DNA from 3 places in the Paenibacillus riograndensis SBR5 genome. Region 1 is predicted to be linked to each of the others. Evidence: riboswitches for the same ligand, from Rfam matches in the RefSeq annotation. Region 1 holds a riboswitch; each other region holds the start of a gene.
The links. A riboswitch is a leader RNA that binds a small molecule or an ion and turns the genes downstream of it on or off. The one in region 1 is predicted to bind cyclic di-AMP.

Region 1 (2,197 bases):
ATCCGTTAGTCGATATTCCGCCGGATACGTATCTTGTTCCGATGGCTTTGTCGATAACCTGATCCATTTTGGAGTCTGCGAAAGCGCTTCCTGCTCCGATGGTAAGGATAATGGAAAAGCTCAGTAAGGCTGATGCCAGCTTCTTCTTCAAAAGTAAATACCCCTTCCAATTGCCTACGAGGTTAGCTTAAGGGTTCGGTTGAAGGTCCCCTATGACCCCTCTGTGAATAGGAGGTCAATTCACCCAAAATCGGTTCCCCCGTTTCCCTAATGATTAAGGAACTCGGCTCGACTGTTGATTAGGATTAGCTTGCGGATCAATACATGACAAAAAGTTTGTAAATTAACTTTGAATAATTACAAAAATGTTACTATCAACTCACTGCAGTAATTGTAACAAAGACAGAAGCTCTTGGCAATCATTTAAAGCATAATAATGCATATTTTTTCCGTGTGACGAGACAAAAATCTATTCTTGAGGGCCCATTTTACGCGCTGCGTAAGCTGTATGGGAGATTTTTTTGGAATATTTAGCAAAAAGGTGTTTCAAAGACCTCCAAAACGTGTAAAAGGGAGAATAAGGAAAAGGAAAAACCCGGAAATGATTACGGCAATAATCAGTCCGGGTTCGTATAAGTTACATTTAGTTGTTAGAGGCAGTAATATTGAGGGGAATAACGTTTATCAATCGTAGGCAACAGCCTGGTACGCTGTAGTGCTCATCACTCGTTTGGCGCCAACGTAGCGGTTGGCCCAGTAGGCTTGGCTCAGTGAAGTTATCGTAACGCCGCGTGAACTGGAGGATTGCGCGAATTTGCCATTACCGACATAAATGCCGACATGGGAAACTCCCGAACCAAAGGTGTTAAAGAAAACGAGGTCGCCTGAACGCAAGTTGTTGCGGGATACAGGGGTGCCAACGCTGAATTGAGCTTTGGAAGTGCGTGGCAGGGTAAGTCCGACATTTTTGAATACATACCTCGTGAATCCGGAGCAGTCGAAACCGCTGGTGCTGGTGCCCCCGAATTTATAGGTCGTTCCGATTGTTTTGGCGATAACTGTGTCCATTTTGGAGTCGGCGAAAGCGCTGCCAGCTCCAAATGTGAATACCATCACTAATCCAAGTGCTGCTGCGGTGCATTTCTTCTTGAAATTCTGACTTTTCAAATGATGTACTCCTTCCAAGGCCTGCGAGGTTAGCTTAAGGATTCGGTAGAAGGTCCCCTATGACCCCTCTAAAGCGAGATCAATTCACCCAAGATATGGTTCCCCCGCTTCCCGGTGCAGGGAATTTGGCGTTATATGCACCAGAAGAGCGTGTGTGACAAGCTTTAATGCTCAAGTTAAATGTGGTTTATAAGCTGTAACTTAAAGATTACAAATTTGTTACTAGTAGTACAGGCATCATTGTACCAGAGGATTTACAGTTTTGCAAATACTCTTTATCACTTTGTAACCCAAAAAAAGAGTCCCGCTCCCGGTAAGGAGTAGCGACTCTTTTATTATGCCGGTTAAGCGGCTCTATTATTACGGAAATGTTTTACTGCGCCAGAGATGATACTGGGCGGCGATTCCCCACATTTTGAACAGTGTAGTGGGCAGCGGAGAGAACTGGCGGAGCAGAAAGGCCGGCAATCCGGGACTAAGCAGCGCGGTTGCTCCGCAAATAAGCATCATCACCAGCCCGCATGCTCCCAGCACAAGGGAGAGTCCCACAGATGGAACAATGACCTTCAGGCACACCAGCAGGGATGGAAGTATTCCTGTACCGGCTGTATACCCGAACTGCATGTAGAGCAACAGCTTCCGGATGAAGAACAGATACACAAGCCATGCCAGGACGTAAGGAACCAGCTTCAGCAGCTGTCTGTAATCCAGAATGCCGCTTAGCAGCAGGTTGTACATTTTGGGAAAAAGCCAGTACAAGGGCAGGGCTGCCAGCACCCATTCTATAAGACTGAACAGCATCACCGGAAGCCCATACAGCCGCATGCCCGGAAAAAAGAACATTCCGCGCTCGCCCTTGCGCTCCTGATGCAGCTCGTGGAGCAGCCCTGCGCGGATGAAGGGGGAGACCAGCAATCTTGCTGCGCTCAGTGCCAGAAGCATCCAGAGCCAATGCTGAACCGCCGGGTCCGAACCCAGAGCGAATTGCCCCTCCACATAGTACAGCAGTCTGCCCAGCCCGCTGCCTCCC
Region 2 (2,197 bases), 3.1 Mb from region 1:
TTAAAATGCTGCGGCTGGCACAGATGGCTGGGGTACATGGCATCATCCAGCACCACGAGCTGCGCCGATGGCAGCATGGAGGCGTTCTTGCTCGCCTGCGCCAGTCTCCACTCATTCTGGCTTCCCGTTACACACAGCACAGGAACCTGCAGCTTGGCCGCATAGGCAAGAATGTCAATCTGGCGCAGGGCAATCCGCTGTTTGATCCCTTCGGTTGGCCGTTTATGCAGCAGCTCATTCCGGAGGATATGATAAGCGGGCAGCCATTTGTTATAGGCGATTCTCAGGGAGCGCAAAAGCAGCTCAGGCGGCAAATAATACGACATCCATGAGCATCTCTCAACAATTCCCCATATCCGATTATTTATCGTGGAATCATGTCCGCTCGAACAGTTGTCCACCAGCACCAGCGCACGCACCAGCTCCGGGTTCTGCACAGCGAATTTCTGGGCCAGCACACCCCCTCCGGAGCTTGCGACGAGAATCACACTCAGCAGCCCCAGACGGCGGAGCAGCTCCTTCAAATCCTCACACTGGGTATCCAGAATGCGGTGAACCTCGACATCCATTTTTCCGGACAACCCGTTCCCTCTCAGATCCATAACAATCACTTGAACACGGTCACGAAAATACTCAATTTGCGGCTCAAACAGATGATGCGAGGTCAGGTGATCATGAATAAAAACAACCGGCACTCCTGTACCATAGGTTTCGTAGTAGATAGTAGTTCCATTTAGCAGAATTTGCGGCAATCCATTCGTCTCCTCTCTTCTACGCTTACGGGGTTAGCTGACGGATTCGGGCCTGAAGAGTAGCCCTACTCGAATGTTCGAGATTCACCCCTTGGCATGGCAGTTGCAAAACTGCACACGCGGTGGTTCCCCCGCTTCTTTTACAGAATTCAGCGAAAAAGACAATATTCTTTAGTTTACTATTATTTTTACTGCGAGTCATCCTGCTTCGTCTTATTCTTTTCGAGCACCGGCTTCAGATCATCCTGCACACTGCCCTTCCATAATGGCACACCCGAGCGGTAAGCCGCCCGGCCGTTCAGATGCCCTGCAACCGGAGAAGTGATGAAGACGAATACAATCGCGATTAGCAGCTTGATGCTGACTACTTCTATATAGAAGTAAAAAAACAGAAAGGCTCCTGTCAGCACACACAATACACCCAGTGTAGCACTTTTGGTGGCGGCATGGGAACGTAAATAAACATCGGGGAGCCGGACCAATCCAAACGCGCTAAGCCCACATATCAATGCGCCCAGCAATACCAGTATCGCAATTAGCAGCTCACCGATCAAGCTTATCACCTCCATGCTCCATAACCGCGTCTCTTTCAATATACCTGGCTAAAGCCGCCGTTCCGATAAACGTCAGAATTCCGATCACAAGCACCATATCAAAATAATCCTCTGTCCTCTGCTGCATGCCCAGCACCGCGATCACGGCCAGCAGATGAATGCCGATCGTATCCAGCGCAGCAACCCGGTCTGAACGGGTCGGTCCTTGAATCAGCCTGTACAGGCAGGCCAGCATGGCCAGTGCCAGGATCGTCAGCGCAATATTAAGCAATAGCGGAATCATAGCCGGGTCACCTCCATTATTGCTTTTTCAAAGGTTCCTTCGATCTGGCGGGAGAGCTGGCCGGCATCCTCAATATCCATAGCGTGAATATAGAGGGTCCGGCCGCTGCCCGACACTTCCAGCGTTAGTGTCCCCGGTGTCAGACAGATCAGGCAGGAGAGCAAGGTGACCTCAAAGTCGGACCGGAGTGCAGTTTCATAAGCGAAGATGCCCGGGCGGACCGCCAGTTTGGGACTGAGGATTTGCCGGATGACCGCAAAGCTGGACCAGACCAGTTCCCGCAGAAACAGCGCCAGCAGCTTCACTATGGACCACACCCGTTTCAAATATAAAGGTTCAGGGAGGAACCTGCGCAGCACCAGCAGAATTCCGCAGCCCAGCAGATAGCCGATTACAAAGCCTGAGCCTGACCCGTCGCCGCTCAGCATCATCCACAGAAACGCAGTCATCAGGTTTAATAAGATTTGAACAGCCATCTTCATCTACTCCTTCAATACAGCTTCGATATACAGACCGGGAGAACCAAGCACATCCCCTGCCTGTGATACATAGGTATTCACCCGCTCTGTTCCAAGGCCCATCAGGATGACCAGAACGAGGAGTCCGGC
Region 3 (2,197 bases), 640 kb from region 1:
AGTAACACAAGCGACCTTTTTCATGAATTGGACACTCCCTCATCTTAAGAATCAGTAACCTGTCACCGCTGTTATCCCATTCACATTAGCATGGCACTTGTCTTTTTTCAACGTCCTGCACTGGACTGTTCGGATTGGCAGCACGGCATGATTCTCCCTTTTGACTTAATTTTTAACTATGTTACAATCAGAAATATCATTGTTAACAACCGAATTGTTAGCAAACTAAAAATATCAGGAGGGATTCCGATGTCCATAGCACAAATTCACAGTGTCGACGAATTGCATCAATACCTTGCACAGCCTGGTAAAAAGCTGCTGTTCAAGCACAGCACCACCTGCCCGATCAGCGCCAAGGCCAATGAAGAATTCCAGGCCTATGTCCAAAGCTCCGGCACCCCTGCTGCCGTGGTCCATGTGATTGAAGACCGTCCAGTCTCCAACCAGATTGCCGAGGACTTCGGCATCAAACATGAGTCTCCGCAAATTTTCCTGCTCGAAGACGGCGAGGTCCGCTGGAACACCTCCCATTGGAAGATCACCCGGGATGCCATTAAGGAAGCTGTGAACTCATGAGCCAGCCTGTAATTATCTATTCAACCGCGAACTGCAGTGACTGCAACCAAGTGAAGCAGCTGATGAAGGAGCAGGGCGTTCCTTTTGAAGTAAGAGATGTTATGACCAGCACGGTCTACCAGGAAGAAGTGGAGAAGCTCGGTTTCATGGGTGTTCCAGTTACAGTAGCAGGGGCGCATGCCGTCAAGGGCTTCAATCTGCCTGAGCTTAAGGAGCTTATTGCAGCAGCCCGGTAATACGCCGGAGTTCTTTGGATCAGCAGAGCTGACGCAGGTTCCGGATTCATAGGTTAAAAAGGGGATTCAGGACTAAATTATTCTTGAATCCCCCTTTTTTTCAAAAAAAATAAAAACCGGCGTACGAATGAGATAATAGGCCGATAAACAGCAACATATATGGTTTTATCCGTTTATTTCCTGCGAATCCCGGAATTTCAACGTTAATTTACGCCGCATTTCCCTTTTTCCTTTTTACAAAGAACCGCATGAAAGAGTATGATTCGTTTCAGAACTTATTCATGAAAACCAATCAACGCTGAATTCCCGCCATGCGGGAAACGGGGGAACCACCAGGCGATAAGCCTACTTGGGGTGAATCCGAAGGGGACTGCACCAATGCAGTTTCACTAGGCAGGGCGACTCTCACCGTCCGAATCCGACAGCTAACCCCGTAAGCGTATAGAGAGAGAACTTGATCCGCCACGCTTATGCGCCAGGTTTATTTGAACCTGTACCGAAAGCCGCAGCAGAGGTCCTCCTCTGCTGCGGCTTTTTGTGTGGAGATCAATGATTAGGAGGAACACGGGAATGGAATCACGACGGCTGTTGCGTATAGAAATATGGGTATTCGATACACCTTGGCCCGCAGGCCCCGGGCCGGAGCAGGCCGGAAATTGCCGCTACGGCCTCCTGAAGCTGACCTGCCAGGCAGGGCATAGCTGGTCACAGGGACTGCTATGGGAAGATAAGCGGGTTGATCTGATCCAATGGAGCAACTTCCTGCGCAGCATCCGCCGCTGCCGCCTTGAGGAGGCGATCCGAATTGTAGACCGCTTAGGCCCCCAGTGGGGACAGACTCAGCGGGATCTGGTACTGGGTGCACTGCTGCATCTCAAGGCAAAGCTTCAAGGGAAATTCATTGACCCGCAGGTTCAGACAGACTCTTATTTTCACTCCGTGTTGGCAGCCGGAGGTAACTCAAGTGCGGGAAGAATGTACTATAGACCTTCACGGACACTGCAGCTCCAGCGGATCTGGCCTGAGCCGGACCCGGCGGAGCTGATTAATAAATCTATCGCTTATTACTCTATTCTATAGTTTTATATTCAGAAAGGACCGTGAGAACATGCCCGACCCCTTATCGCGCACATCAGCTTCAACAGCCGGATTTGCAGAGTACATTGAGAAGTACAGCGGGAATATCTATACGCTCAGCAGGCTGCTGCTGGGGCAGGGGGCTGAAGCAGAGGAGGCTGCCGTGAAGAGCTTCACGGTGCTTTATGAGCCGTATCTGCGTACAGGCTGTGACGCGCAGAGCTTCTCTCTTCAGTGCTACCGTGAATGCATCCGTCATTGCTCCCTGATTGTCCAAGGCCGCAAATCCTGTATCCCGGCCTGCCTGT

Region 2: it holds a riboswitch for cyclic di-AMP, as region 1 does, so the genes downstream of both, PRIO_RS13265 (alpha/beta fold hydrolase) here and PRIO_RS00495 (C40 family peptidase) in region 1, are expected to answer to the same signal.
Region 3: it holds a riboswitch for cyclic di-AMP, as region 1 does, so the genes downstream of both, PRIO_RS03260 (hypothetical protein) here and PRIO_RS00495 (C40 family peptidase) in region 1, are expected to answer to the same signal.

Annotation. Positions count from the first base shown of each region.
Region 1 is NZ_LN831776.1:101,922-104,118, forward strand. It holds gene PRIO_RS00490 (C40 family peptidase) at 1-151, opposite strand, end outside; cyclic di-AMP (ydaO/yuaA leader) riboswitch at 157-299, opposite strand; gene PRIO_RS00495 (C40 family peptidase) at 685-1,113, opposite strand; cyclic di-AMP (ydaO/yuaA leader) riboswitch at 1,171-1,308, opposite strand; gene PRIO_RS00500 (hypothetical protein) at 1,528-2,197, opposite strand, start outside.
Region 2 is NZ_LN831776.1:3,247,533-3,249,729, reverse strand. It holds gene PRIO_RS13265 (alpha/beta fold hydrolase) at 1-752, opposite strand, end outside; cyclic di-AMP (ydaO/yuaA leader) riboswitch at 760-917, opposite strand; gene mnhG (monovalent cation/H(+) antiporter subunit G) at 941-1,312, opposite strand; gene PRIO_RS13255 (Na(+)/H(+) antiporter subunit F1) at 1,296-1,589, opposite strand; gene PRIO_RS13250 (Na+/H+ antiporter subunit E) at 1,586-2,065, opposite strand; gene PRIO_RS13245 (Na+/H+ antiporter subunit D) at 2,072-2,197, opposite strand, start outside.
Region 3 is NZ_LN831776.1:740,209-742,405, reverse strand. It holds gene PRIO_RS03275 (SDR family NAD(P)-dependent oxidoreductase) at 1-24, opposite strand, end outside; gene ytxJ (bacillithiol system redox-active protein YtxJ) at 250-576, shown strand; gene PRIO_RS03265 (glutaredoxin family protein) at 573-812, shown strand; cyclic di-AMP (ydaO/yuaA leader) riboswitch at 1,099-1,268, shown strand; gene PRIO_RS03260 (hypothetical protein) at 1,383-1,892, shown strand; gene PRIO_RS03255 (hypothetical protein) at 1,921-2,197, shown strand, end outside.